4 regions of the Colwellia sp. 6M3 genome follow, and region 1 is predicted to be linked to each of the others. Evidence: predicted binding sites of a transcription regulator. Region 1 holds the regulator's gene; each other region holds the start of a gene.
The links. The regulator sigma-54, encoded in region 1, starts transcription at its own class of promoters, with help from an activator protein. The targets are predictions, from matches to a motif close to GTTGGCACGNNNNTNGNNT.
Positions count from the first base shown of each region.

Region 2: the regulator sigma-54 is predicted to act here: its motif matches at 4,008-4,026, upstream of H4J50_RS14200 (DUF2884 family protein).
Region 3: the regulator sigma-54 is predicted to act here: its motif matches at 2,954-2,972, upstream of H4J50_RS12000 (CmpA/NrtA family ABC transporter substrate-binding protein).
Region 4: the regulator sigma-54 is predicted to act here: its motif matches at 2,583-2,601, upstream of H4J50_RS11170 (DUF1328 domain-containing protein).

Region 1 is NZ_JACGWF010000003.1:36,231-43,731, reverse strand. Features, by position in the region: gene mgtE (magnesium transporter) at 1-1,341, opposite strand, end outside; gene H4J50_RS01295 (HPr family phosphocarrier protein) at 1,849-2,127, opposite strand; gene rapZ (RNase adapter RapZ) at 2,134-2,988, opposite strand; gene ptsN (PTS IIA-like nitrogen regulatory protein PtsN) at 2,995-3,447, opposite strand; gene hpf (ribosome hibernation promoting factor) at 3,477-3,764, opposite strand; gene H4J50_RS01275 (RNA polymerase factor sigma-54) at 3,800-5,305, opposite strand; gene lptB (LPS export ABC transporter ATP-binding protein) at 5,366-6,097, opposite strand; gene lptA (lipopolysaccharide transport periplasmic protein LptA) at 6,098-6,577, opposite strand; gene lptC (LPS export ABC transporter periplasmic protein LptC) at 6,609-7,175, opposite strand; gene kdsC (3-deoxy-manno-octulosonate-8-phosphatase KdsC) at 7,172-7,501, opposite strand, start outside.
Region 2 is NZ_JACGWF010000072.1:11,347-18,847, reverse strand. Features, by position in the region: gene lepB (signal peptidase I) at 1-619, opposite strand, end outside; gene H4J50_RS14220 (hypothetical protein) at 834-1,379, opposite strand; gene H4J50_RS14215 (RNA methyltransferase) at 1,638-2,153, shown strand; gene H4J50_RS14210 (cold-shock protein) at 2,409-2,618, shown strand; gene zapE (cell division protein ZapE) at 2,720-3,892, shown strand; gene H4J50_RS14200 (DUF2884 family protein) at 4,101-4,904, shown strand; gene H4J50_RS14195 (tRNA-uridine aminocarboxypropyltransferase) at 5,086-5,856, shown strand; gene H4J50_RS14190 (DUF3010 family protein) at 5,957-6,394, shown strand; gene H4J50_RS14185 (M3 family metallopeptidase) at 6,476-7,501, opposite strand, start outside.
Region 3 is NZ_JACGWF010000052.1:4,299-11,799, forward strand. Features, by position in the region: gene H4J50_RS11990 (ABC transporter ATP-binding protein) at 1-259, opposite strand, end outside; gene H4J50_RS11995 (ABC transporter permease) at 284-1,240, opposite strand; gene H4J50_RS12000 (CmpA/NrtA family ABC transporter substrate-binding protein) at 1,363-2,709, opposite strand; gene H4J50_RS12005 (CmpA/NrtA family ABC transporter substrate-binding protein) at 3,123-4,196, opposite strand; gene H4J50_RS12010 (ANTAR domain-containing response regulator) at 4,238-4,873, opposite strand; gene nirD (nitrite reductase small subunit NirD) at 5,021-5,356, opposite strand; gene nirB (nitrite reductase large subunit NirB) at 5,386-7,501, opposite strand, start outside.
Region 4 is NZ_JACGWF010000045.1:12,368-19,868, forward strand. Features, by position in the region: gene H4J50_RS11155 (hypothetical protein) at 1-757, opposite strand, end outside; partial or broken gene H4J50_RS19660 (DUF1328 domain-containing protein) at 1,691-1,863, opposite strand; gene H4J50_RS11165 (hypothetical protein) at 2,102-2,350, opposite strand; gene H4J50_RS11170 (DUF1328 domain-containing protein) at 2,361-2,537, opposite strand; gene H4J50_RS11175 (TonB-dependent receptor domain-containing protein) at 3,019-5,439, opposite strand; gene H4J50_RS11180 (MFS transporter) at 5,824-7,197, opposite strand.

The DNA of each region.
Region 1 (7,501 bases):
TGCTGTGCCTAAAAAGGCAAAGATACCAACAACGTCGGTAACTGTAGTTAAAATAACACTACCGGCTAATGCGGGATCAATATTCATCTTTTTCAGCATTAATGGCACAGTAACACCAGCAATACCGGCTGCGGTCATATTCATTAACATCGCAAAAGCGATAATGGCACCTAGCATGAGGTTTTGTTGCCATATAGCGACCACAGAGGCAATTAACACCGCCCAAATTAAACCATTAAAAAAACCGATGGCTAGTTCTTTGTATAATAAAATGCGTGAGTTACTTTCACCAACATGCCCTAACGCCATACCACGAATAACAAGTGTTAACGTTTGATTACCCGCAACACCCCCCATACTCGGCACAAGCGAGTTAAGCACAGCTAAAATGGCTAATTGGTTTAAAATACCTTCAAACATACTCGAAACGGCAACAGCCATAAGCGCAGTAATTAAATTTACGCCTAACCAAATAGAGCGACGTTGCGTACTTTTTAATACCGGGGCGAAAGTATCAGCTTCGTCATCTAGACCCGCCATACTCATCATGGAATGTTCGGCTTCTTCACGAATAATATCAACGACATCATCAACGGTAATACGACCGAGTAGTCGACCTTCTTGATCGATAACAGGAGCCGAAAACCAATCGTAACGTTCAAAGAGTTTCGCGACATCTTTTTCATTCATATCAGCAGTAATTGCCTGAATATCTTTATCGATGAGGCTAGAAATAATGGTTTCTGCTTTCGCTGTTACTATGGATGATAATGAAACAGCGCCGATGAAATGATCTTCACGGTCAACAACATAAAAAGAGTCAGTCGCTTCGGGTAACTCACCCCGTAAGCGTAAATAACGTAACACCACATCCACTGTCACATCAGGACGAATGGATATAGTATCGGTATTCATAATACCGCCGGCTGTGTCTTCCTCGAATGAAAGTGCTGCTTCTACACGACTGCGATCTTGCCAGTCCATTGCGTTAAGCACTTCTTGGTAAACACTGTCTGGTAATGTTCGAAAAACTTCGGCTAAATCATCAACATCCATCCCTTCTGCAACAGCAGCTAGCTTTTCTGGATTTATGTTTTTAAGAATACCTTTTCGAACTTCTTCGTTTAGCTCTTCAAGAACATCACCATGATGATCAGCATCAATTAACTGCCAAAGAGCCATACGGCTTTTGGTCGGAGATGACTCTAAAAGTAAGGCAAGGTCGTAAGCTGGCATGTCTTGCAATAACTTGCGGACATAGACAAACATACCGCTATCGAGGGCATCATTAACCTGCTGGAGGCGTTGGTGACTATATTCTTGTTCGGAAACTTCCGGCATACTTTTACCTTTTGCCGCTACAAAACGAAAACTGTTAAGGATGTTGAACTTACTGTCAGGTGTTTAATATGGTATTTAGCACCTGAATATTATGCATTACAATCAAATTAACGTGTGAGTACGCCATATATAATTGAAAACTACATTATTTTGAGGTTAATTAAGGTTACTTTAGTCTCGTAAACTTGAACCAAAAAAATTAACCAAAAAAGTTAAACAGCCCGATGATAAATGACAATTATTAACTTTCTATTAAATTATACCAAATGAGTGAAAATTCGACTAAATGAATATGTAATGCATTTCGACTTTACAGGCAAAGCCGAGAATGAATATGCTTGAGGTAATTCGATTGTGCTAAATTCCCAACTTTAACGATAAGTTAGCTAATTCATTATTTTATATGGTATCGAATGTTAATATTTAACGCGTTGAGTTTACCGTAATTTTCGATATTTCGCAGCTTTTTTATTGACTTAACGGTGCCGACAATAAATATGAGTTTTGCTACTCGGCTTCATCAAATTTGTTGCTGAAAAGTTGGCAAATTTCTTCGAGTGCTAATTCAGCGTCTTCACCCGTAGCAATTACCTTAACGGTTTTACCTTGTGCACCTGCAAGCAGCATTATGCCCATAATACTGTTAGCGTCAGCATGATTGTCGTCTAATTCAATGGTGACTTTTGCGGTAAACTTTTGACTTAATTGTGCGAGTTTAGAAGCCGCTCGGGCATGAAGCCCAAGCTTGTTGATGATGAGAACATAACGGCTGGCTTGTGTGCTCATAGCAAGTTACGTTGTGGCAACAGGTAAATCGCGATGACGAGACTGCACGTCTTTACGTTCTTTACGCATATTATTTGCGAGTAATTCGGTGATATATACAGAGCGATGCATACCGCCGGTACAACCAACCGCTATAGTAATATAACTGCGATTATTTCGTTCTAGATGCGGTAACCAGGTCATCATGAAGCTATTTATTTGCCAAATAAACTTTGTCACAATAGGTTGGCTAGCAAGGAAATCTTGCACAGGTTTATCTAATCCGGTGAAGCCCTTAAGTTCTTTATCCCAAAATGGGTTAGGTAAAAATCGCGCATCAAATACATAGTCTGCATCTTGTGGTACGCCATGTTTAAAGCCAAAAGATTCAAAAACAACCACCATAGAACCCGATTTTTTACCTAGTATACGCTCTCTAACTAAGTCGGCCAGCTGATGTGGTGATAGTTGGCTAGTGTTGATATATAAATGTGCGCGACTTGCGATAGGTTCAAGAAGCTTTTTTTCTAAGGCTATGGCTTGGTCTAAGGCTATATTTTGTCTAATTAGCGGATGTAAGCGTCGTGTCTCGCTGAAACGACGGATAAGGTCACTATCGTCGGCATCTAAATAAAGTAAACTTAACTCTACTGCATTAGGTAAGTATTCTATAATTTCGGGTACATCGTTAGGATCAGCAGGTAGGTTTCGAACATCTAGGCTGACGGCAACATTTTCATAATCATTAATGACGGTATGAATTAAAGCGGGTAACAAATTAACCGGTATGTTATCTACACAATAGTAGCCCAGATCTTCTAATACGCGTAATGCAACACTTTTACCTGATCCTGAACGACCACTGACTATAATTAACTTCATGGGGACTTAACTCGCCTGTTGGATTAGCTGAAACAGCTCTTGGTTACTTTGGCATTTACGCACTTGTTTGCAAAATTGTTTTTCACGAAAAATTTTTGCGATACTTTGTAATGTACACAGGTGATTTTGGCATTCATTTTCGGGCACAAATAAAGCAATAAAAATGTCCACAGGACGATTATCTATCGCATCAAAATCTATCGGCTCTTCTGTGGTAATAACCACCGCAATGGGTTGGGTAGAATTATCTAAACGTCCATGCGGTATCGCTATGCCATTTCCTATGCCGGTAGAACCCATTCTTTCGCGCTTAACTAGGCTTTCTAGTAGCTGAAAAGTATCGTGTTCAACCAATTTTTCAGCGGCCAGACTACTTAAGTATTCTAGAATACGTTTTTTACTGGAACCCGGTGCTGCACAAATAGTGCATTCCGGGGTTAGGATATCTTGCAACTTCATAAACTTATAAAACCTAAAGCGACTTGGCGCTAATGCTTGTTGATTTTGCCTTTGTATTTCAAAATTTGGCGATCTAATTTATCAATTAATGCATCAATTGATGCGTACATATCGTTATGTTCAGCCTTAGCGTGAACCTCAGAGCCCGTTAAATGCACAGTAGATTCAGCGATCTGGTTCAATTTTTCAACCGTTAGTACCACATGTACATTATTAATGTGTTCAAAGTGGCGCTCTATTTTTTCAAATTTAGCATTAACATAATCACGTAATGAGTCGGTAACATCGACATGGTGTCCAGTAAGATTAATTTGCATAAGCTTCATTCCTCTTTTTTGGTGATTAAGACTGCCTACAATAGGCTTTTACGTTGATTTGACGGCGGTATAGAGAGTGACTCTCGATACTTGGCAATAGTGCGTCTTGCTACTTTAATGCCTTGTTCGGCCAAGATATCGGCGATTTTACTGTCGCTTAATGGCTTTGCGGGTATTTCGGCGGCAACAAGTTTTTTAATTAACTCACGAATAGCGGTTGATGAGCATTCACCACCATTTTCAGTACTTACATGGCTAGAGAAGAAGTATTTAAGCTCAAAAATGCCTCTGGGTGTATGCATATACTTTTGTGTAGTAACACGAGAAATAGTCGATTCGTGCATATCTACCGCTTCGGCAATATCATTTAAAACCATAGGTCGCATAGCTTCAGGGCCATGTTCAAAGAAACCCTGCTGGCGCTGTACAATACAATTGGACACTTTTAACAAGGTATCGTTCCTGCTTTCAAGGCTTTTGATAAACCATTTAGCTTCTTGCAAGTTCGAGCGAATAAATTGACTGTCTGCTGATGATTTCATCGAGCGAGACATGGCAGCATATTGTTGATTTACTGATAACTTAGGTGCTGTGTCTGGGTTTAGCTCTACAGTCCAGCGACCATTTTTCTTTTCAACCGACACGTCAGGAATAACATACTGTTCTTCACTCTTGATAACACTATCGCCCGGGCGAGGGTCTAATGATTGTATTAAGCGAATAACTTCACGTAATTGGTCTTCTTTAATGCGTAACTTTCGCATCAATTGGCGATAATCGCGATTACCCAATAATTCGATATGCTCAGTTACCGCTAACTTACTTTCAGCGAGCCAAGGCGTATCTTTTGAAAATTGGTTGAGCTGAATAAGTAAACACTCTGGAATTGAACGAGCCGCTACGCCCACCGGATCAAAAACGTTAATCCGTTTAAGCACTACTTCAATTTCATCAAGTTCAACACCATCAATGCCTACGCTTTCTAATATCTCGTCTGCAGAAACTGTTAGGTAGCCGGCATCATCTATAGCTTCAATAATAGCGATAGCAATTGTTCTATCGGTATCGCTAAATGGTGTTAGTTCCATTTGCCAAATAAGATGGTCTTGTAAGGAGTCTTTTGTTTCACCCTGATAGGTATAATCTTCTGATGCATGACCAACACCGCCACTGCTCGCACTGGCACTAAAGTTGTCATCCCACGTTGTATCACTATTTAATTCTTCGGGTATGTCAGTTTTTGCTAAGCCTTCTGATGAACTTATTTCATCAATAGTCGGTGCAGAATCTTCGCTGCCATCTGAGGATATTTCTACGCTATCGCCAATACCAGCGGAGTATGCTTCTTCTAAATTGTCAGGGGTGTTTTCTGAATTGTTGTCGGGAGATTCATCAACTTCAAGTAAAGGGTTACTTTCAAGAGCTTCTTGAATTTCTTGTTGTAAATCCAAGGTCGATAATTGCAACAGCTTGATAGCCTGCTGCAATTGCGGGGTCATCGTTAATTGTTGTCCGATACGGAGTTGCAGAGTAGGACGCATTTACGTTTTCTTTTCCCTGTTCAAGTACATTAGTATGTTACCGAGTAAGTCTGTTATTCACTATAGCGTGAATTGTTCACCAAGGTATACATCTCTTACGTGTTGATTTGCAAGTATTTCAGTAGAGTTACCTTCGGCAATAAGCTCGCCGTGACTAACAATATAGGCGTGCTCACAGACATCGAGGGTTTCACGTACATTATGGTCGGTAATTAAGATACCTATGCCACGTTCTTTTAAGTGTAGGATAATTTTTTTTATATCACCTACCGAAATTGGATCAACACCAGCAAAAGGTTCATCAAGGAGAATAAATTTAGGATCTGCAGCTAAAGCTCGCGCTATTTCAACTCGTCGACGTTCACCACCAGACAGGCTCATGCCGAGGTTGTCTTTGATATGACCAATGTTAAATTCTTCTAATAAATGCTCAAGTTTTTCTTCTCTTTCAACGTCGGTTAGCGTTTTACGGGTTTGTAAAATCGCCATTATGTTGTCATAAACCGTTAGTTTGCGAAAAATTGAAGCTTCTTGAGGTAGATAACCAATACCTTTGCGGGCACGTTCATGCATGGGCAATAAGGTTAAATCTTCGTCATTTAAAATAATTGAGCCACTGTCGTTATTAACTAAGCCAACGATCATGTAAAACGAAGTGGTTTTACCCGCGCCATTTGGTCCTAATAAGCCAACAATTTGTCCAGCAGAAACCTTCATACTAACGTTTTTAACGACTTTTCTGCCTTTGTAGGCTTTTGCAAGGCCAATGGCTGATAATGTTGAAGTAGACATTTACTCTTGCTTGTCCTTAGATTTTTTTGGCGGTTCAGTTTTATTTTTTGGCTGCAATACTGTTTCAACCTTAGCATTTTCTAAGCTTTCGGCATTGACATATTCAGTCTCGAAGTTATAGGTGATTTTACTGCCACTTACTTCACTACCTTCTTGGCGTAACAAAGCATTACCTGAAATAACAACCGTATTCAAATCAGGTTCATAACGAATTTCATTGGCTTGTAAATTGATAGGGCTACCATCTTGCAGCGTTTGCTCAAATGTCGCAGGAGAACCTTTCGCAATATAAATTTTATTATTGCTTTTATCTTGAGTTATCACCTGTACGAGTTCGGCATTAATTGTCAGCGAACCTTGAGAGATAATGACATTATCAATATAACTGAATATTTTATTTTTCAGATCAGCTGCTTGGCGTGAAGAAGAAATTTTAATTTCTTGGTCAACATCGAATTTTTCAGCATTTACTGCCGGCATTAATAATGCAAATGCAGAAAAATAAATAAGGTTATTTTTTAATTTTTTTATAAATGGTTTGTACATGTTCAGTCAATGTCATCTGTGTTGTGTTTAAGTCTACAATTAATCCTGAGCCATACATAGTAAATCCTTTACCTAATATTAAGATTGTTTGCTCTGAGCTGATAATATTTGTTTTTAAGTCCATTTCTAGATTTTTTCCGTGTACTTCCTGTATTAAACTTTCTTCATCAGTGGCGATTAAACGTACGCGATTTTTTAATTTTACACGATTATTATTATATAGCGTGCCTTCATTGGCGGTTATTTGCCAAGTCGGTTTATTGTTTTTTGGATACAAGGTGTAACGTGGGTATTCAAAGTGTGTGACCTCTAATTGAGCATAATGTTCCATTCGTTGGGCTTCAACATTATAGGATAATGGGCCTGTTGATTTGTAAACATCACTGTTGAGGTTTTCAGCAATAAATTCTGGCTGATTGGCACTTTCGAGAATATTGCTGGTTTGTTTTTCTGCGCCAAACCATTCGAGTATGCCGTAGGTTGTTAAGGCGAGTAAAAAAAGTGCTATTGTCGCAATAGTTATGCGATTCATATACTTGCACCTGACGCATTAGCTAAAGTCTGTTGGCTTTGCATAATAAGATCGCAGGTTTCTCGTACCGCACCAAAACCACCGCGGGTATAAGTTATGTAGTCACACAAGTTTAAAATGGCGGGATGTGCATCATTTACTGCAATGCTAAAACCAACATAGTTTAGACAATCGAAGTCAGGCATATCATCGCCGATGTAAGCCACTTGTTCTGGCTTTAACTTTAATGAAGCGAGCATTGCTTTCAACGCTGGCAGTTTGTTTTCTTCGCCTTGCACTATATGTTTTACGTTTAATGCGGTCATACGAGTTTGTACGATATTGGA
Region 2 (7,501 bases), on a different contig from region 1:
CATAATTTAATGAAAAAACGACCGTATTTGATCTACCTATAATCTCGTCTCTTGGTACTAGACCTATTACACGTGAATCAGCGCTGTTGTCTCGATTATCACCCATCACTAGGTAATAACCATCAGGAATCGTTAGTGGTTTAAAGCTGGCATGTTTATTACTGTTTTCTTGCCCCAGCTTTACCTGAGTTCTTATTAAATGATTATTACCGGCAATATTTTCTTGGCTTATGGCAAAGCCAGAATGTTCAGACTTAAGTTTGTAATTCGCCGGGTGTTGGTTAATAAATAATTGGTTTTTATGCATTGATACTGTATCGCCAGGAACACCAATAACACGTTTAACAAGGCGCTTATCTGCCACTTTTGATTCGAAAATAATAATATCATTAGCTATGGGGTCAGCAAGTTTAAACAGTGAATGTTGGCTAAATGGTAATCTTAAATCATAAGCCATTTTATTAACTAAAATACGGTCGCCTTCAACAATGGTTGGTTTCATTGAGCCTGTTGGAACGTCATTCCAGTCGGCTACTGCACTGCGAAATACTAGCATTAAGCTTACAAATAGTATTAATGATGTGTTCTCTTTAAATACTCGATATATACTTTTTTTCATGCTTTTTTTCATAACAAGCCTCTGAAGTGATAGGTGAAATTAATAAATATTATTAATATTTTCTTAATAATAAAAAAATAACGACTTGGCTTTTGACCGAGTCGTTATTTTAAAGTTCCTAAAATGAGGCTGTGCAAGGACTGTTAAATGTAATTGTTTATGTCAGTCTGCAAAGTGTAATTGCCTGCTTTAAGTTAGGGTTTATTTATTAACACTATTCGTCACTGTATCCCCAAGGCGCAGGTGGTGGTGTTACAGGTGCGGTTAGATCAAAGTCAACGCGAAACTCTCGCCCTTGTCGAATCAGTCTATAAGTAAATTTATCAGGGTAGATATACATCTGCCAAGTATTGCCTGCTGATTGCGGAATCCCGGTACTAACAAATAATTGTTTTGAGTATTCATCAGCGGGAAATGATTGTGCTTGATCCCAGCCTGCATCTGTTGTGTGACCGCCATACATAGTACTTTCATCATGACTACCATCACGATGACGATGATCATGCTTTAATGATAAACCTGAACCTGTTTTGGTGATAATCCAAGTTCGCGAGGCATCGTCACCAACATGAAAAGGTATTTCGAGTTTATCTTCTGAGCATTTTCGAACGTGCATGATTAAATCTTTGTTAGCAAAACTATCACCGCTCGCGTTATCAATAGTTACTTGGCCTTGATAGGCTTTATCACAGTGAGCCTTAATACTATTAAAAAAACTATCATGGGTTTCTATCGAGACTAACGGTGCTTCAGTTGCCATAGCAACATTAACAAAGGAGATGATACTAGTGGAAAATATGAGTGCTAATATGTTTGTTTTAGTTTTCATTTTATAAACCTAAATTGATTAATCTTTAAAGCTTGCTTACCAAATGCTATCAGATAACTTATATAGATAGTTGAAAAATTTTAAAAGCTATAATGTTGACTTCAAATTTTTAAAAATTCCCTTGTAGTATTAACGTCGGCAGCGCAAAATTGCGAAAAATTATGCTGCAAAATATAAAGTGAAGGATAGATGAAATTAAAGACTGAACAGGTTGTTATTGGTTTAACTGACCCGAAAAGCCCGACCAATGTTGGTGCGGTAATGCGTGCTGCTGGATGCTATCAAGCAGATGAAGTGCGTTACACCGGTGTTAGATATGCCCGCGCAGCAAAATTTCATACCGATACAAAAGATGCATTAAAAAATATTCCATTAAATGCTGTTGATTCATTAATTCATGATATACCTTCAGATTTACGGATTGTTTGTGTTGATTTAGTGGAAGGAGCGATACCGTTACCTGAGTTTGAACACCCAGAAAAGGCACTCTACATTTTTGGCCCTGAAGATGGCACCATAGCTCAGGAGGTTATTAACGTTGCTGACGCTGTAGTGTATGTGCCAACAATAGGCTGTATGAACTTAGCCGCGAGCGTTAATGTTTTACTTTATGACCGTTTAGCAAAGTCGAAGCATTTAGTGGCTAATGACGATCTAATTAAACGCAGTCGAGACACTAATAATACGGTTTTCGTGAAAACCTAATAAGTTGTAGTTAGAAGATTTAATCATCTATTTAAAATATTATTTATCAGTATTTGATACTTTTATTCTAAACAGGTTGACTATTGCTAGAAACTAGATACAATACGTCCAGCTAGAAAGTAAGACCTATATTTATGTACAAAGTTTCGCAGTTATATTAGTAAGTAGCTCGTCCTGTTTAATAAGTAATAGCAACACTCTCTGCAACATCGCCTTATTTTTGAGGCATCAATTACGAATAAATAGGATAATAAAATGTCTAATACAACTACTGGTACAGTAAAATGGTTTAACGAGTCTAAAGGCTTTGGTTTCATCGAGCAAGAGTCTGGTCCAGACGTTTTCGCACATTTCTCTGCAATCTCTGGCGACGGTTTTAAAACTCTTGCTGAAGGCCAAAAAGTACAGTTTACTGTTACTCAAGGTCAAAAAGGTCCTCAAGCTGAGAACATCGTAGCACTTTAATTAATATTTCTTAGCTGGTTATACTAGCTAAAATATTAACAGTGTTAAAAAGAGGGGAGACATTAGTCTGCCCTTTTTTGTGTCTGTAAATAAATAAAACTATGTCAGTGCTTGAGCAATACCAGCAACTAATAAAACACAAAAAGCTTACACCCGATACCGAGCAGTATAAAGCAGCCGTTGCTTTAGATAACCTTTCAAAAAAATTAACACACCCACCAAAAAAAATATCAGTAATTACCACAGTAAAAAATTTATTTACCAAGTGTGAACCTATTCAAGGCATCTACTTTCATGGTCGTGTAGGTCGCGGAAAAACCATGTTAATGGATTTATTTTATCAGCAACTTAGCATAACTCGTAAAAGGCGTATTCATTTCCATCATTTTATGGAAAGTGTTCATCAGCTTTTAAGCGAACATAGTGGTAAAGATAATCCATTGGCAGTTATTGCAAATATTTGGACTACTGAGGTTGATGTACTCTGCTTTGATGAATTTTTTGTCAATGATATTGGTGATGCTATGTTATTAGCGGGTTTACTTAGTGCCATGTTATCAAACGGTATTACTTTAGTGGTAACGTCAAACTGTCCACCAGAGCAGCTCTATAAAAATGGCTTACAACGTGAACGTTTTTTGCCGACAATTGATATTATTAATCACTACTGTCAGGTTATATCAATCGACGGACCTGATGATCATCGATTATTAAAAACAGATATCAATAACTTTATATATCGAGATTTTAATATAGGGGGTGACACTGAAAGTCACTTTTTAACAAATCATTTTAAAGCGTTAGTCGTAGGTAACGTTCGTTATAATGATAATATTTTTATTAATAATAGGGCTATAGCCTTTAGGGCGAGCAGTGATAATACTATTTGGTTTGATTTCATGGCGCTGTGTTCAAGCCCTCGAAGCCAAAGAGACTATATCAAGCTAGCAGATCGTTTTACCAATGTACTTATCAGTAATGTGCCACAATTTAGTGGCGAATTAATCCCTGCTGTATTTTCTGGTGTTGAAGATGGTTATCAACGAAGTGGTGTAGTAATGGGGCAATTAAGAGGCTTGGATGATGAGGCTCGTCGTTTTATCGCGCTTGTCGATGAATTTTATGACCGAGGTGTTCGCTTAATTGTTACTGCAGATGTTGATATTGCTGAACTTTATCAAGGTACACAACTTAATTTTGAATTCGCCCGCTGTCGCTCACGCCTTTTTGAAATGCAACGATTAAGTTATATAAATACCACCTCTTACTCCTAAAATGTTAGTTGTTAAATTAACCATAAAGTTAATAATCTCGCCAAGTTATCGTTTAATCTATTTATCTTTAAATTAATATGTTTTTCTTACTTGTTGATATTAAAGGTATTTTAATCTTGGCATCAGACTTGTAAATAAACTGGTTAACTGGCGGTTTTTATTTCATTCAAGCCGCTATTGAAACGTTTAATTATAAAGGAAGATTAAGATGAAAACATTGATTGCAACAGCACTAATGATGGCAAGTACTTTAACTTATGCGCACGATAATTCTTTTTCGAGTGAAGCATGTAATGTTGACTTAAATGGTGGCATTAATATCAGTGATACAGAAATCGTATTTTCTAAAAATAAATCGTCACTTTATACCATTGCAAACAATGATACATTGCTGATCAAAGGTAAGGAAGTTACGTTAACATCTCATCAAAAATCATTGCTACGTGACTATTCAAGCCATATTCGTGATGTTGTACCTGAAGTCAAAAGCATCGCCTTAGACGCTATAGATTTAGCCATTGACGGCGTTAATCTCGCTTTTAACGAATTATTAGGCGAAGGCAATAACGTCAGTTCTGATCTCACTACACAATTAATCAGTATTCGTGGCGAAGTTAACGCTGAATTTAATAACCAAAATAGTTTCTATATTGATGAAGAGGGCTTTTCAGGGAAAGATTTTTTTGGTGATGATTTTGAGCAAAGAATTGAATCTGCGGTAGAAAGTACGATCAAAAACTCTTTAGGGACTTTAATGATTGCAGTGGGCCAAGAAATACTGTTTTCAGGTGGAGATATGGACGCCTTTGAAACTAAAATGGATAATTTTGGTGAACTCATTGGCAACGAAATGGAAACTCGAAGTGAGAGCATAGAAAAACGAGGTGAAGCGCTATGTCAGTCGATCATTGTGATTGATGAAATGGAAGAGCAATTAAGAAATAGTATTAATGAAATTGCTGATTATGATTTTATTACCGCGAGTATAAAAACAAGCCATAATGAGATCTAAACTATTGTTTATCATTACTTAACCATTTTTAGTTTTACATTGTGTTAAACATAGATACCGCATAAATATTAGATGGATACAAAACAGTTAAAGCGTAACCGGGTTTAGGTTACGCTTTTTTATTGCCAATAAAGTAGGTGCACGTTAAAGTAGCGCCCTCAATAGCCCTGATATATATTTTATGCACGCTGTACAGCAACTCCACCAATATCGTAAAAGCTTAAGCACAACTACCTATAAGTCGAGAGGTCAGCGCGTTATTCGCTGTGAACTGTGCCGTTTAGCAAAGCCTTTTTGTATTTGCGCTTTAGCACCAAAGGTTAGCTCACAAGCCGGATTTTTGATGTTGATGTACGATACTGAAGTATTAAAACCGAGTAATACCGGAAAGTTAATCGCAGATTTGATACCAGACAGCTTTGCCTTTCTTTGGTCAAGAACCCAAGTAAACCCCGATATTATTAGTTTATTAAATGATCCTATGTGGCAACCTATGGTCGTTTTTCCAAAAGCTTATGCGGGTGAAGAACGTGAAATTTTCGATAATGAAATTACAGTCACATCAGGAAAACGACCGTTATTTATTATGCTGGATGGTAGTTGGCGAGAAGCTAAAAAAATGTTTCGACGCAGTCCTTATTTACAAAACTTACCTGTGGTGTCATTTACCCCAAAAACGCCGGAGGACTCGACAGAGCTTAGCTCACGTTATCAAATTCGTTTGGCGGCTAATAATACAGAATTAGCGACAGCTGAAGTCGCTGCACAGGTTTTATCTCTAGCAGGAGAGCAAACTAATGCTGATTTACTCGATCTTTGGTTTGATGTTTTTAGTTATCAATATCAACGCGGTGTTTGCCAAATAAATAAAGCTAATCCAAATGCCGTGGCAGATTACACAGCGTTTGCCAAACTTAATGGCATCACTTTGGCTAAAGATATAGCGAACTAAAGTAGTTTATTCTAAAAGCTTAATTTTAAATGCATGAAAACACTGCAGCTAAAGCAAAACTATTTTATAATAATGCACATTATTGAAACGAGGTTAATTTATGAAAATATGTGGTGTTGAATTAAAAGGTAACGATGCAATTATTTGTATCATGTCGCGGGAAAGTGGGTTGTACGACATACCAAAAACGCGCGTACAAAAAATTAGTCTTGTTGATGCTGGTGATGCAGAGCAAGTACAATACTTTCAGTTTGCTTTTGCCAAACTGATGGAAGATTATAAAGTTGATAAAGTGGTTATTAGAGGCCGAGCTTTAAAAGGCAAGTTTTCGGGTGGTCCAGTTGGCTTTAAATTAGAAGCAGCCATTCAATTGATAAAAGATTTACCTGTAGAAATATTAGCGGGTACTTTTATCAAAAAAGCATTAACACGCAGCCAAGTAGATATCGACTTTCGTGATACAGGTTTAAAGCAATATCAAGAAAGTGCGTTTGAAACAGTATTTGCTTTTTTTGAAGGCAGTATGTATTTACAATAAATATAAATGTTATAAACAGTTAATAAAAAGGGTCGCTATTTAGCGACCCTTTTTTCGTTTAGTTAACAGTTAAATTTTATCTTATTTACTTGTTAAACCTCGACGTTCTAGTAAAGGCTCTACTTTTGGATCTTGGCCTCTGAATCGACGATACATAATAGTTGGATCGTCAGTACCACCACTTTCCAATACATGTTTACGGTATAACTCAGCAGTTTTTTGATCGAATATGCCATTTTCTTTAAAGGCTAACCAAGTATCAGCATCATAGATGTTTGACCAAATATAACCGTAATATCCAGCTGAATAACCACCAGAAAATATGTGAGAGTAATAACCTGTTTTATATCTAGGCGCGATTTGTTCAATCAGGCCAATTTCTTTTAATACCTTTTGCTCAAAAGCATTAGCATCTTGTAGCTCAGCTGTTTCTAATGAGTGCCAGCTCATATCAAGTAATGCAGCTGATAAGTACTCAGTGGTGCCAAAACCTTGATTGAACTTGCCAGAAGCTTGAATTTTTTCAACCAATGCTTGAGGAATAACTTCACCTGTTTGATAGTGTTTAGCAAAGTTTGCTAATACTTCAGGCTCAGTCATCCAGTTTTCCATAACTTGAGAAGGGTATTCAACATAGTCTCTAGGCAATGCAGTGCCCGTTTGTGAGCGATAATAGCCATCTGATAATAAACCTTGAATCGCATGACCAAATTCATGGAATAAGGTTGATGCTTGATCAAAGGTTAGTAACGTAGGTTTGTCGCCAACAGGACGAGGATAGTTTAAGACATTATAAATAATAGGCGTAACATCTTCACCGTTCATACGATATTGCTTACGGAAGCTGCTCATCCAAGCACCGCCACGTTTGCTTTCACGAACGTAGTGATCTGTCATAAATACACCAATGTAACTTTCGTCACGGTCGTACACTTCGAATGTACGAACTTCTGGATGATATTTAGGTAAGTCGTCGCGCTCTTTAAAAGTAACACCCCAAAGTTTTTCTGCGGTAAAGAAAACACCTTGTAGAGTCGCTTCTAGTGAAAAATAAGGTTTGGTTTCTGACGCGTCAATATCAAAGCGTTCTTTACGAATTTTTTCAGA
Region 3 (7,501 bases), on a different contig from region 1:
AATGGTTTTGAAAAACAACGGCACGTTCAGGGCCGGGTTCTGTCACTTCTTTGTTATTTAATAACACGCCGCCTAATGTTGCTCTGTGCAAACAGGCAACAATATTTAATACGGTAGATTTACCACAACCTGAATGGCCAATAAGTGAAATGAATTCGCCTTTTTTGATTTGTAAGTCAACACCCTTTAGCGCGGTAAAGTCGCCTTTAGGGGTTGGAAATACCATATCTACTTTACTGATGTCTAAAATAATACTCATGTGATTTCCTTAATCCTTTATTGGCTATAGTTGTGCGCTTGATTTGTCCCAAGACAACATTCTTTGAAGTTGCAGCATGGTTCTGTCAAGCAGGTAGCCAATAAGGCCAATCGTTAATACTGCGGTCATAATGCGACTCAGCGATTGCGAGCTGCCGTTTTGAAACTCATCCCAAACGAACTTTCCTAGCCCTGGATTTTGTGCCAGCATTTCAGCCGCAATCAGTACCATCCAAGCAATGCCTAATGACATTCTCATACCCGTAAAAATGGCAGGAATGGAAGCCGGTAGAACAATCTTTTGAATATGTACGTGTTTAGGCAGGCTTAACACTTTAGAGACATTCACCCAGTCTTGGTTCATTGAAGCCACACCAAAAGAGGTGTTGATAACCATGGGCCAAAGACTACATAGGGTTACTGTAATTAAAGAGGTGATAAATGATTTAGCAAACATAGGGTCAGGAGATACATAAAGCGCACTGACCACCATGGTTACTATGGGTAACCATGCCAAGGGTGATACAGGTTTAAATATCTGTATTATGGGATTTATAGCCGTGTTGAGCGTTTTACTTAAACCAATGGCAATACCCAACGGAATAGCAATAATAGCAGCCACTAAAAATCCACTTATTACGGTAACTAAACTGGTAAATATTTGGTCTAAAAATGTTTCTTTACCGGTATAAGTTCGTACTTTGGGTTGATAGTTGGGATCTTTTTCCATGCGCACTTTATTTCGTTCGTCTTGGCGAATATAAAAAGCGTCTTCTTTGTCGCGTTCAGCATTATGCTCATCAATTAAATTGACCACTTGAGTAGCCACAGCACTGGGTCCAGGGAATTTACCGAGTGAAGTATCAATGTTACTAGCCGTAAACGACCATAGCAGCATAAAGCAGAAGATACCGAGCAAAGGTAATATTAACGCTTGTGTCTTTTCTGAAATAAAGGACAGGATCATTTTGTTATTACTCATTGGCGCAATACCTAGTGCTTTTTTACTAATTACAGCAGTCATTTTATTCTCCTTTATGCGCTACCTATTTATGGGTAGCACATTACTACTTACTAACGTTCGGTCTGAAATACGACAAGGTTCTAAAGTTTGTCACCAGCTTTTAAGCCAATTTTAAACTTGTTGATATAGGCGTTTGGCTGTGTCCCGTCATAAACAATATTGTCAATAAAGTGTTTTTGAGGAGCACGGAAACCATCCTCTCCGACTAAGTCTGAAAAGTCGCTTTTAGATAATATTTTGTCATCAACTAATGATTGCGCTGCAGCCATGTATATATCAGGTCGGTAAACTTTTGCGGCAATATCTTTGTACCAACTGTCAGGTTTGTCATCGCTTATTTGTCCCCAACGACGCATTTGTGTTAAATACCAAATGGCATCAGAGTAGAAAGGGTAGGTGGCGTTGTAACGAAAAAACACGTTGAAGTCAGGGACTGAACGTACATCGCCTTTTTCATACTCGAAAGTCCCTGTCATGCTGTTTGCGATAACGTCGTAATCGGCTCCAACATAGTTCGATTGAGATAAAATTTTCACCGCTTCTGGACGGTTAGCATTATTGTTGTCGTCTAACCACTTAGCTGCACGTATCAATGCACGTGTTAAACGAATAGTGGTATTTGGGTATTTCTCAGCAAAAACTTTAGTTATACCAAATACTTTTTCGGGATTGTTTTTCCAAATTTCATAATCGGTAACAACCGGTACACCAATACCTTTAAAAACGGCTTGCTGGTTCCAAGGTTCACCTACACAATATCCATAAATAGTGCCGGCTTCCATTGTGGCTGGCATTTGTGGTGGAGGCGTTACTGACAACAGCACTTGCGCGTCAATTTTTCCTGATGTATCACCTTTATGCGGGGCGTAGAATCCTGGGTGAATATCACCAGCCGCTAACCAATAGCGTAACTCATAGTTATGTGTTGACACGGGAAATACCATGCCCATGTTGAAAGGTTTACCTTCATCAATATACTTTTCTACAACCGGTTTTAAGGCATCAGCTTTAATCGGGTGAACTGGTCTTCCATCGGCTTGCTTAGGAATGTTGACCTTCATTTGCTTCCAAATTTCATTAGAAACAGTAATCGCATTGCCATTTAAGTCCATTGAAAAAGGTGTGATAATTTCAGCTTTAGTTCCGTAACCAATCGTTGCTGCAATTGGTTGGCCAGCAAGCATGTGAGCACCATCTAATCGACCATCTATAACGCCATCAAGCAATACTTTCCAGTTCGCTTGTGATTCAATCGTGACGTATAAGCCTTCATCTTCAAAAAAACCCTTCTCGTACGCAATAGCGATAGGGGCCATATCGGTTAATTTAATAAAACCAAATTTAAGTTCTTCTTTTTCTGGGTAGCCTAGCTCTGCTGCTTGCAACGAAGAAGTGAGTAGGGAGCCAGAAATACAGAGTCCTGCAATAACAGTACGGCATAATTTGTTATATTCTTTTTTTAAAGTTGTTTTCAAAATACCTTTCTCCAAATAAAAAAGCCCACAGTACTTCGGATACAATCCGAGTACTGTGGGCTTCAATGCCAAACTAACCATGACTACGTCGTTGCAGTGCGATTAGTTTTAACGAAATAAGTTTTTAGTCAGTTTTCACTTTATGGTTAAAACAACCGCTGTTGATTGAATTAACCTGAAAACGCTATTTACTATAAAGCACAATTAATGCCATCTATTAATTTCATTTAAAATCAGTTGCTTACTTTGTTATATGTGTTTTTTTATTAAATGCTTTGCTCGACTTGTTCCAAAACTGGGAAGTACTTGCACTGTTTTGGTGTATATTTAGAGCTGAATGCAGATGATCCACTTTAGTGAAGACTCTACTTACCCTTGTATATTACAGCTTGATAAATATCTTCTCTGTAGATTGAGGCAATGTCTAGAGCCGAAGTTTGTTGTGTGTTTATGTGTCCACACGCTTGCATCAATTTGGCAATGTTTTCACCGAAATAATGTGCTGGTCTATTAAATGTGGGATCACCTAAGGTCGAAAATTGTTGATAGCTTTCTACTTTACGTGGTGATGTATTGTTAAGGGTTAGACAACTACCCATTAATGAAGGCGCAATGACGTCGATATGTGTGTCTAAATACTTTGCACGACTCAATAACCTTGCCGCTTCAAAGCGATTGGGAATATTTTCAAGCCATTGGCATGCTTCATATAAAGCAGATACTAAGGCAAATGTTGTTTTTGGATGCTTGACTTGCCAATCAGACATTAACCCAAGTACCTTCTCAGGCGAATCTTCCCATAAGTCAGAAGAAGTAACACCTGTGATGCCAACACCTTCTCTAACCGCTTTAGCATTCCAAGGACTACCCACACAAAAGCCATCAAGATCGCCTGAATGCATAGAAGGCACCATGTCTGAAGGAGGTACAATTAATAAATTAATATCTGATGGGCTAATGTCACTATTTTTCAGCCATTCAATAAGTTGATAATAGTGACAGCTGTATGGAAAAACGACAGCGAAGGTTAATTTATTACCCCCTTTTTTTCGTTCATCTATTTCATGCTTAAGTATGTTAGCCGAAAACGGCATACTGAGCGCATTCGTATCATGTTGTGATAATATTTTTTGATAGAGTTTAGTCGATAAGGTGATGCCATTACCGTTACGACTCAATATCATTGGGGAAATTACGGTTGATTTTTGTCCGTGTAAGCCTAAGTTACTGGCAATGGGCATAGGAGCTAACATTTGGGCGGCGTCAATAACTCCGCTATGCAATTTATCTCTTAATGTGGCCCAAGAATTTTGTTTGGTAAGGTTAACGTTAAGGCCCCATTTTTCAAAAATTCCCATTTCATGGGCCATGACTACGGGGGCACTATCTGTTAATGGCATAAAGCCTAGGGTAATATTTTTCTTTTCAACACTAAACATGATTTATAGTCTCTACAATACTTTAAAGCGCTTTTAATAATCTAAAAAATGCTGGCGACAGAGAGGATGTTTTTGGCTACATCATCCATTTTCTGGCTGTTATCCATCGCTATTTTACGAATGAAGTGATATGCATCTATTTCAGACAGTTGTTTTGTTTCCATTAACCAGCGTTTAGCTTTATCGATATTTTTCTGGCTGGACAGTTTTTGTTTAGTGTCAGCTAGCTCTTGTTTTAGTCCTTGAAAAAGGTCAAATCTTGCAATGGCAACATCAATGATCGACTTCACTCTGACTTGGTCAACTTCTCCAACAACATAAGCACTAACTCCCGAATTAACCATTTGATTAATCGTTGTATTGGTATTTTGTTGTTCTGAAAAAACCACGATAGGTTTAGGTGCGAATTGGGATATTTGATTGAGATTTTCAAGCATATCTCTATTAGGCGATTCTATATCTATAATAATGACATCAGGGTTAAGCTGTTTAACATCTCTTAGCAAAGGTACGCCAGAATGAGCAATATGATAGATGTCATATTGTCCATTAGTCAGTACACTCATTAATGCTTTTGCTTTTACATGGTTAATTTCTGCAAGCAATACTTTTAACCCTGAAGGAGCATCTTGAATTAGCGTATTTTTTTTAGGTAAAGATAACGTGTTATTTTTCAATTTATTCCAATCAAAATGAATAATTTAATCTACTTTTAAAAATAAGGCAGAATTAATGCCAGTAAATTTAATGATAAATACTAAAAATTAAAATCCCAACTTAGTTAACTAAATTGGGATTTTTAAAACAATATATCTGTTATATATTTAACCGAATATTTCTAAATTTCCATCAGATATACGTGTTTCGTAAGTCTGAATAGCAAAGGCATCGTCATCTAAACAAGCACCAGAATGTAAAACAAAACGTTGTTTTAATAACGGTGAAGCCACGTAAATATCGCCTTTAGTTTCGCCAATTAAGCCGCGATATAAAACGTTCGCTTTACCAAAAGGGTCAAAGTTAGAAACGGCAAATACTTTGTCATTTCCAACCTGAAATAAAGCGACTTGCTCTTGGTTTGCTAATAATGCACATACGCCTGAATTTTTCACTAAATCGCTTGTTGGGCAGATGGTTTGCCAAGTGCTTTGTGTTGTCATAATATTTTCCTTTCTGGTTCGTAAACTTTTTATGCTGGCGTTAAGTCAACTGCTTGGATTTTAACGCCATATTTTTTCTCTTCATCCTTAGCAGGACGAATTTGTTCACGTTCAGTAACAAATTCAATATTGCCATCGATAGCATCTGAGTTAACAAACTGGCGGAAGCGTTTTAATTGTTCTTCACTTTCAATGGTGGTTTTCCACTCACATTGATAGGTGTCTACAACATTTTGCATTTGCTTTTCTAATTCATCATTAATACCTAAATGGTCATCTTTAACGATTTTTTCCATATAAGGTAAACCACCTTCTAGGTTGTCTAGCCACACTGAAGTACGGGTTAATCGATCTGCTGTACGTACATAGAACATTAAGTAGCGGTCAATGTATTTAATAAGTGTTTCATCATCTAAATCGGTGGCAAATAAATCACCATGGCGCGGTTTCATACCACCATTACCACTGACATATAAGTTCCAGCCATTTTCTGTCGCGATTATGCCTATATCTTTACTTTGCGCTTCTGCACATTCACGTGTACAACCCGAAACGGCAAACTTAATTTTGTGTGGTGAACGCAAGCCTTTGTAACGATCTTCTAATCGAATCGCCATCGCCATGCTGTCCTGCTGTCCGTATCTGCACCAAGTGCTACCAACACAAGATTTAACCGTACGTAACGATTTACCATAGGCGTGACCTGTTTCCATGCCAGCATCAATCAAACGTTTCCATATAGCAGGTAACTGGTCGACACGTGCCCCAAATAAATCGATACGTTGGCCACCAGTTACTTTGGTATATAAGTTATATTCTTTGGCTACTTCACCAATAACAATTAACTTGTCCGGTGTAACTTCACCACCAGGCATGCGAGGTACAACAGAGTAAGTACCATCTTTTTGCATATTACCTAGGAAGATATCGTTGGTGTCTTGCAGCGAAACATGGTCTGGTTTTAAAATATAGTCGTTCCATACCGACGCAAGAATAGATGCGGCAGCCGGTTTACATATTTCACAACCCAAACCTGAACCGTGCTTTTCTACTAACACATCAAAGTTTTTAATTTGTTCTGCTTGCACAATGTGAAATAGTTCAACACGACTGTAGGCAAAATGTTCACAAAGATCTGTGCTGATTTCAACACCACGTTTTTCTAGTTCGTGATCGGTAACCTTTTTCAGTAAAGCAGCACAACCACCACAGCCGGTAGCGGCTTGAGTTGATGATTTAACTTGACCAACATCTACTGCGCCACAATCAATCGCCGCAATAATGTCGCCTTTTGTCACGTTTAAACATGAACATATAGTGGCGGTATCGGGTAAGGCATCAACGCCTAATGTTGGTTTTTCACCTGAACTTGGTAAGATTAATCCGTCAGGGTTTTCAGGTAATTCAATACCATTTAAAGCATATTGAAGTAATGAATCATACTCGCTGGTATCACCGACTAAAACGGCGCCGATTAATTCTTTACCATCTGGGCTTACGACAATTTTTTTATAAATTTGATCCGGCTGATTAGAATATACATAGCTTTTACAGCCTTCGGTTCTTGCATGTGCATCACCAATTGAACCTACATCCATGCCCATTAATTTTAACTTGGTGCTCATATCAGCACCTGTAAATTGTTGCTCACCGCCAATAATATTATCGGCAGCAACTTTTGCCATGGTGTAGCCTGGGGCAACTAAACCGAAAATAAAGTTATTCCAAAGCGCACATTCGCCAATGGCGTAAATGCTTTCATCAGAAGTTTTACAGTTATTATCTACAACAATACCGCCACGTTCGCCAACAGATAAATCAAATTCACGTGCTAGGTTGTCGTAAGGGCGAATACCCGCAGAAAATAAAATAACGTCAGTTTCTAAGTGCGTGCCATCAGCAAAATTCATTCGGTGAACACACTCTTCGCCGTCGACAATCTCGCTAGTAGCTTTTTGAGTGTGTACTTGAACGCCAATACCTTCAATCATTGAGCGTAATAATGCGCCACCGTCGGTGTCTAATTGTACACCCATAAGTTGTGGAGCAAATTCAACCACATGAGTTTGTAAACCCAATTCTTTTAGTGCGTTAGCAGCTTCTAGCCCTAATAAACCACCGCCAACAACAACACCTACTTTACCA
Region 4 (7,501 bases), on a different contig from region 1:
TAGTAGGGTTTAGGGCCACATTTTCAGGAGTTGCCATCGTTTCACTAGGTACAACTTCTTCAGTTTCTTCTGCTGTGCCATTTTCTGGTAAGGTTAACAAATTTGCACTTGTTGTTTGGCTAAGTGACTGACTCAAGCTTGATGCTGTATTTACTAAGGTATTGTTTACGACATTGCCTGAAAGTTGAGTGGCTACTGCTGAGCGGTTAACAAAAGAAGTAGCGCTATCAATATTTGGATTTAATGCAGCAAGTTCAGGTGTTGCTAACGCTTCGTTTGATGTGATTGCGTCAGACTCTTCTGGTACTTCACTTTCGGGTAACGTTGGAAATGCTATGCTTGTTACTTGATTAAGTGACTGAGCTAACGTTGCTGTCGCACCAGAGATAACACTGATATTTTCGCCAACATTATTTGATAGGCTATTGTTCAACTCACTCTTGTTATCTAAAACGCCTGCAGTACTGATATTCGTAGCGTTACTCGAAGGCTGATCTTCATTTTCGTTCGGCGCAGACTCTGAAGCATTCGCTTCCTCACTGTTAGCCTTAGCTTGCGTATCGCTTTCAACTGAAGTATCAGATTGTGTCGACATTTGAGCTGAGTTATCAGAACTATCTACTTGCTGAGAAACTTTAGTTTCTTGGTTAACTTGGGTGTTTTGGCTAATTTCAATATCAGCGGCTTGCGCGATACTTACCCAACAACTCATACCACTTAATACCAATACTTGTGCAATTTTATTTAATTTAGTCATGTTTGCTTCCTCTAATGTCTGTTTATGTTAATGACACTGAGATAACGGCTAACGTGTGATATTTATTCCAAATTAATTTAAAAAATAATTAAAACTAATTTTTTATTCATATATTTCAATAATTAAAAGTAAAAAATAAACCAATAAGATTTAAGAACTCAGTACCAGAAAGTATTCAACATTGAACCAGCCTTTTTAAGCTTTGATTGCTAGTTAGAAAACTTAACCAAACAAGGGGTGATGTGGTCGTTTTCATCGATGAAAACAGCAATTGTCACTCTTTTAGCTGACATTGAGGGTTTGTTGATATCAGAAGCTATATTCTTAAATGAATAACAATCTTCAAAGTAACGCAGGAGCAATGACCAAGATGGTTAGGAACGACCAGTTAACCGAGTAAAATTTATTTTATTATTGAACGAAAAAAAGGCCTATATAGGCCTTTTTTAATTCAATTACTGTCAACCCATACTAGGACGGGTCAAACTATAATTAACAATCGTCATCTTCAGCGTCTACGCCTTCTTTAGCTTCTTCACAAGCATCTTCAATGGCGTTACTTGCGTCTTTTTTCATTCCACCAAATTTATCGCTAACACTGGTTTTCATTTCATCTAACTTATGACCCGCATCGCTTGCCATTTCACTTACTTTTTCGCCAGCACCTTCAATCGCTTCACCAGCATCTTCTTTCATTTCACTTGCTTTTTCGCCCGCGGCATCAAGTGCGTTACCGGCATCTTTTTTCATTTCATTTAGTTTATCACCAGCATCTTTAGCCATATTGCCAGCACCTTTAACGGCTTCTTCAACTTTGTCACCTGCTTTTTCTGCATCTTTTTCACTACAAGCTGTTAAGCCAAACATTGCGACAAAGAAAATAAGTGTGGTTGATAATTTTTTAATAAAAGTCATGTGTTTTTCCCTAAATTTTTGGTGGTTTGTTTTACCACGAATTGTATTGATAATTAATGAGGTAACCAACAATACAACGAAAATAAAAAATATAATTTTAGCAATACCCGCTGCTGCGCCAACGATACCACCAAAATCGAATATTACTGCAATAATAGCAATAACTAAAAAGTGAATACCCAACTTAACATAATATATTTCTCAAATTAATAAGTTACAAACTACACATACATAAGCGTTTTTCGTACCAATATATGCTTTATTTATAACCTACTGAAAAATATTAACTAACGAGAGCTTCTCAATTTCATTATAGAACAGTAACTATATAAACAAGTGAAATATTTACCTACATAACTTGAATAAATGTTCAGATAGGCAATAAAAAAGGCCTATATAGGCCTTTTGGTGTAATTATCGAATTAATGTTTAACAGTCTGTATCTTTAGCGTTTACACCTTCTTTTGCTTCTTCACAGGCATCTTCAATGGCATTGCCTGCATCAGTGGCCATATCGCCCATTTTATCACCTGCATCTTTCATAGCATTTCCAGCGTCATGTGCCATTTCATCTACTTTTTCACCCGCTGTTTCCGCTTTGTCGCCAGTACATGCGGCTAAACCTAATACCGCTACAAGTGTGATCATTGTTGTTGATAATTTTTTTATAAAAGTCATAATTTTTTCCTTAAATTTTTGGTGATTTACCACGGATGGCATTAGCGATTAATGAGATAACCAATAGTACAACGAAGATGAAGAATATAATTTTAGCAATACCTGCTGCTGTTCCTGCGATACCACCAAAACCAAATATTGCAGCAACGATCGCAACAACTAAAAATGTAAGTGCCCAGTTCAACATAGTATTCCCCTTGAATTAATTTAGTTTCAAACTACGTAGTACTTAATGCTTTATTCGTGCCAAACCTAACAAATAACTTAAGTCACTGTTAATAAACATTATTAATATAATTTAAAATTATTAGCTTTATAACTTTATATTATTCTATTGAAATTTTTACAGACAAGTTTGTATAACTTGCAGAGGTAGGAATCTCATCATGGTTGTTTTAATTAAAGTGGATCAGGGCTGTTGATGTGTTTTTACAACAAGAAGATTATGCTGGTAGATAATGACTTTTTTTATTTATTTGTATTGGTATAGTTAATATGGCATTAACAAACTAAATAGATAAAACCTTTATATAATCTATAAGTATCATCACGACTTTACACTGATATTATAAAATTTTAATATCAATTCAGTGAATAAACCTCAAAAAAAAGCCCATATAAAATGGGCTTGTTCTTACTGCATTGTGTCTTTCGTTGTTAATGACAAATTAAAAGTCGTATTTAAGCGTAATACTACTTGTTCTGCCGTTAATCGTTCTTGCTCTGATAATATCATTCGCAGGAATGTTACCTTCTTCAGCTTCTGTTATACCTGTAGTGTCAAACAGATTATTAACATTTAAAGCAATGCTAAACGTGTCTGAAAGGTAATATTGAGCGAAGGCATTTACTTGCGTGTAGCCATCAAATTTAAGGATATCGTCTGCACTTTGATCACCACCATCTTGCGCATAAGCTTCTGAAGTACCTATTAAACTAAGACCCGCAGAGCCTTGCTCAAAGTTATAGCGAGTAGTAAGTGAATAAACAAAGTCAGCTTGTCTTCTTGGAGTATTTCCCACTGAAGCTGAGTTAACACCGTCTTTGGTGATTTCTGCATCAGTCCAAGTAACATTACCGCGAATGTCAAAATCACCAATGTAGTAAGCACTTTCTAACTCAAGACCATATGATTCATATACACGGTCAAAGAATTTTTGGCTTGTTGCTTCAAAATTTTGCTCTTGTGTTTCAGCAAAGAAAGCCGTCGCAAATACCGATAGTTTATCTTTGCGAAACTTAATGCCGGCTTCGAATTGGTCAACTTCATCAACAGCATCTTCATCGGCTACTGAGCCATCAGCTGCAATTTTACCGAAAGCTAAACGGTCAGCATTAGCGGTACCGCCATGGCTTAGTCGGCCAAAAACAGCTAAATCGTCATTTACAATGTAGTTAGCACCAATTGAGTAAGATGTGTAACTCCAATCATAATTAACAATAGAAGGCGCACTATTGTTTACTGAAGATACGCTCATTTCAGGCACTGATATCTCGCCGTCTCTGTTCATGTCTATTTCAGATTGCACTGCACCAGCATATGTACCTGTGGCTTCACCACTGTCATGACGAACACTTGCATCGATAGTAAAATCACCAAAAACTGAGTTAATGGCAATATAAGGTGCTGTTACATCATATTGAAGGTCGTAGTTACGTGTACAACAGTTGCCCCACGCTGGAACACCATAAGCAATTAAACCACTATCAGAAAAGCTTGTACCGTCAGCCGCTGCAACATTAACAAGTGCTGCGTTGTCGCCTTTCACTTCTGATAAATAAGAATTCCAAAGCCATGATTGCTCGATATTTTGTAATGACTTGTAATAACCAAAAGTGATGTTGGTATCACCAATAGTTTTTAAGATTTTTAAGTCATTAACCATAAAATCTAAGTTGCTCATTTCAACATCAAAGGTATGAATACGCATTAAGTTAGCGCCAGTATAAGCACTACCTTGTTGAGGTCCATTAGCATAAGTCAATTGCGCGCCTGTACCCGCTAAGCTATCAGCAAGTGTTTGGCTATCTTGAATGCTTTCAGGAAATGGCGAGGTAAAACTACCTTTCGTACTTGACGTTCTAAATCTGTTTTCAATCGACCAGTCATTACCTAAGTCAAATACAGCTTCTAAACCAACAGAGTCAACCGTTGGATTCATACCATCACGCATGTCTGCACGGCGAAGGTTGCCATTACCGTCAGTGCTCAATATTGAGGTGAAATATGCCGAATGAGGCGTATCAGATGAAGGGTCGAAACTACCCACTGACTTGCCATTTGAACTGGCTGGCATGGGTAAGTAAGCAATGGTTTTATCATCCAAATGCTTGTAATAAAGTCTCACGTAACCTTTATCAAATTCTTTAGTAATGTTGGCTTTAATTTGTCCGCCTTTATTACCGGTATAACCCGCTTCTCTTGGTCCTTCACCTTGACGATAGAAACCACCAAGATGGAAATACATGCTGTCGTTTAGCTCGCCGCCAAACTCAAAATCGGTACGGGTATGATCATAATCTAAACCAATGGTTGTCGCTACGCTGCCAGAATCAGACTCACCTGTTTTACTGATGATATTAATGATGCCGCCTGGAGCATTTGTGGCGAGAGTAGAGGCTGAGCCACCACGAATTGATTCGATTGACGACATTGTACTATCAAGTCTAAGAAAAATATCGGCATTACCAAAAGCTATATCACCAAATTGTAAAATGGGTAATCCATCTTCTTGTAATTGTAGAAATTTTGCGCCACCAGCAGCTACAGGAAGACCACGTACAGCAATATTTGCGTTACCTTCACCACCAGACGATTCAGAACGAATACCAGGGATTGATCTAAAGGCTTCGGCTGAACTTCTCGGCGTTGTTACTTCTATTTGGTCAGCAGATAAGCTACTTACTGAGACACTTGATGCCATAACTGTAGAGCCTTTACCTGCAGCACCCGTAACAACTATTCGTTCAAAATCTAAGCCTTTTTTTTCTACTGCGGCTTCATCGGTTATTTCTGCGGCACTTAAGCTTGAGCATATAGCTAAAGTTAATGTGCTCAATAGTAATTTTTTATATGTGAACTGTTGCATTTGGTCACCCCATGTTGCTTTTATAGTATGTTTTTAATTATTAAAATAGTTATGTTTGATACTGCAATTAACTTAATCGATTAAGTTAATTATTATTTAAAATGTGATTACTTTGCAAGCACTTTTTAAATTTAATTTTTGTATTGTTATTATTTATTGATAACTAAGATGATTTTTAGATAGAACAACTAGCAGCTTTTGTTGGTTTATGAATTGTAGATCAATTTTGAATAGCTATACGTCTTAACTCAGTATTTGCCTGGGGCAGTTTATTCAAATACAGTTCTTTTACTATACAAGCTTATTGATTACTTAAGCTGTTAACGAATAAAGGGCATAAGTAAATTTTCACTTATGCCCTTTATATTATATAACCTTGCTAGCTTAGCTGCGACGCTCAGCTAAATCACATTCAATTTGTGTTAATTGAGCACGATCAATTTTATAGAAAAGTATCAACACGGCTCCCAACAAAAAGAATACGGCGGGCAATATATTAAACATGTAACGAATACCTTCAATTGATTCAGATGTTTGGGTTTGATTAGCAACAAAACCAAATGCAGCAAGAATAAAACCCGGTAATGCACCACCTACAGCAGAGCCAAACTTCAATGAGAACATAGAAGCTGACACCGTTAAACCTGCACTATTGTTACCTGTATTCCACTCTCCGTACTCTACACAATCGGTATACATGGTGAATAACAAGGTGATTGCAATACCAAAGGTAATAATCCCTAGGGTGTGAACTATAGTTGTAAGTGCGACATTATCTGGGGAGATAGTAAAGCCAAAAAACAATAATATTGCATGGGAGAAATTAGTAACAAACATTAATTTATGTTTCTCAAAGCGTGCGACCAGCATAGGGGTAATCAGCGCACCAAATAGCTGCCCTAGTAAACCACATGAAATAATAAATGTGGTTTGATCCATCCACAAAAACACATTACTTCCGTCGTCATTCATATAGTATTTGGTGTAATAAGCAATTGACGCAAAACGTGCAACCAAGCCAACAACAACAAAAACCCCAGTGCCAACCAGTATCAACCAAGACTTGTTCTTTAATAAAGTTGATATATCATCTTTGATACTAGCCTCATGCTTTTTAGGCATTACTCTTTCTCTGGTAACTGCAAAGGTATACCAAAAAACGGCGACGGAAAGCACTGCAAATAAAATGATAGTTAAGCGAAAACCAAGTAGCTCATCGCCACCACCTAAAAACTCAACTAAAGGCTTAGCGGAAGCCCCAACCACTAGCGAGCCTATTGAGGCAAAAATAAATCTAAATTGTGCCGCTTTAGTCCGTTCGCCTGATTCAGGATGAATAACCGCCATGAGCCCTGAATAAGGAACATTAATCGCGGTATAGGCCAACATGACCAATGAATAAGATACGTAAGCAAAAATTAATTTACCGGTGTCACCAAATTCAGGCCCTAAGAATAAAAGGTAACCAAGCAATGCATAAGGAATTGCCATCCAAAGCAAGTAAGGGCGGTACTTACCCCACTTAGTGGTTGTACGATCAGCAAGTAAGCCCATTGCAGGATCACTAATGGCATCAATTACTTTTGTCACTAATAACATGGTTGCTGCCGCAGCAGCAGAAATACCGTACACATCCGTGTAATAATAAAGCAGGAACAGCGCAAAGAACCCCATATAGAAGTTTGAAGCCATATCTCCCATGCCATAACCTACCTTTTCTTTAAAAGATAATGGCTCCGTATTAAATTTTGTTGTCATAATTATAATCCCCCAAACTACACTCTTAACACCACACTAAGCAAAGGTTAACAGCACAGTTAACGCTTTGTAGTGTGTATATTTGACCATGCAATACAATTGATTTTTATTGTTGATAGTTTTTAAGCTAATTGAGCCAAAATTATAAAACGCTTTATCAAATAAAGAAGCAAATGCATATAGACTCGCTATATCCTATTGATTTAATAAAGGGCTTTTAGCAAAATAATAGCTAAAAATTAACACCTTACTCAATGCGCATTCTATTCTTATCATCTTAACAACTTAAAAAATAAAAATTATT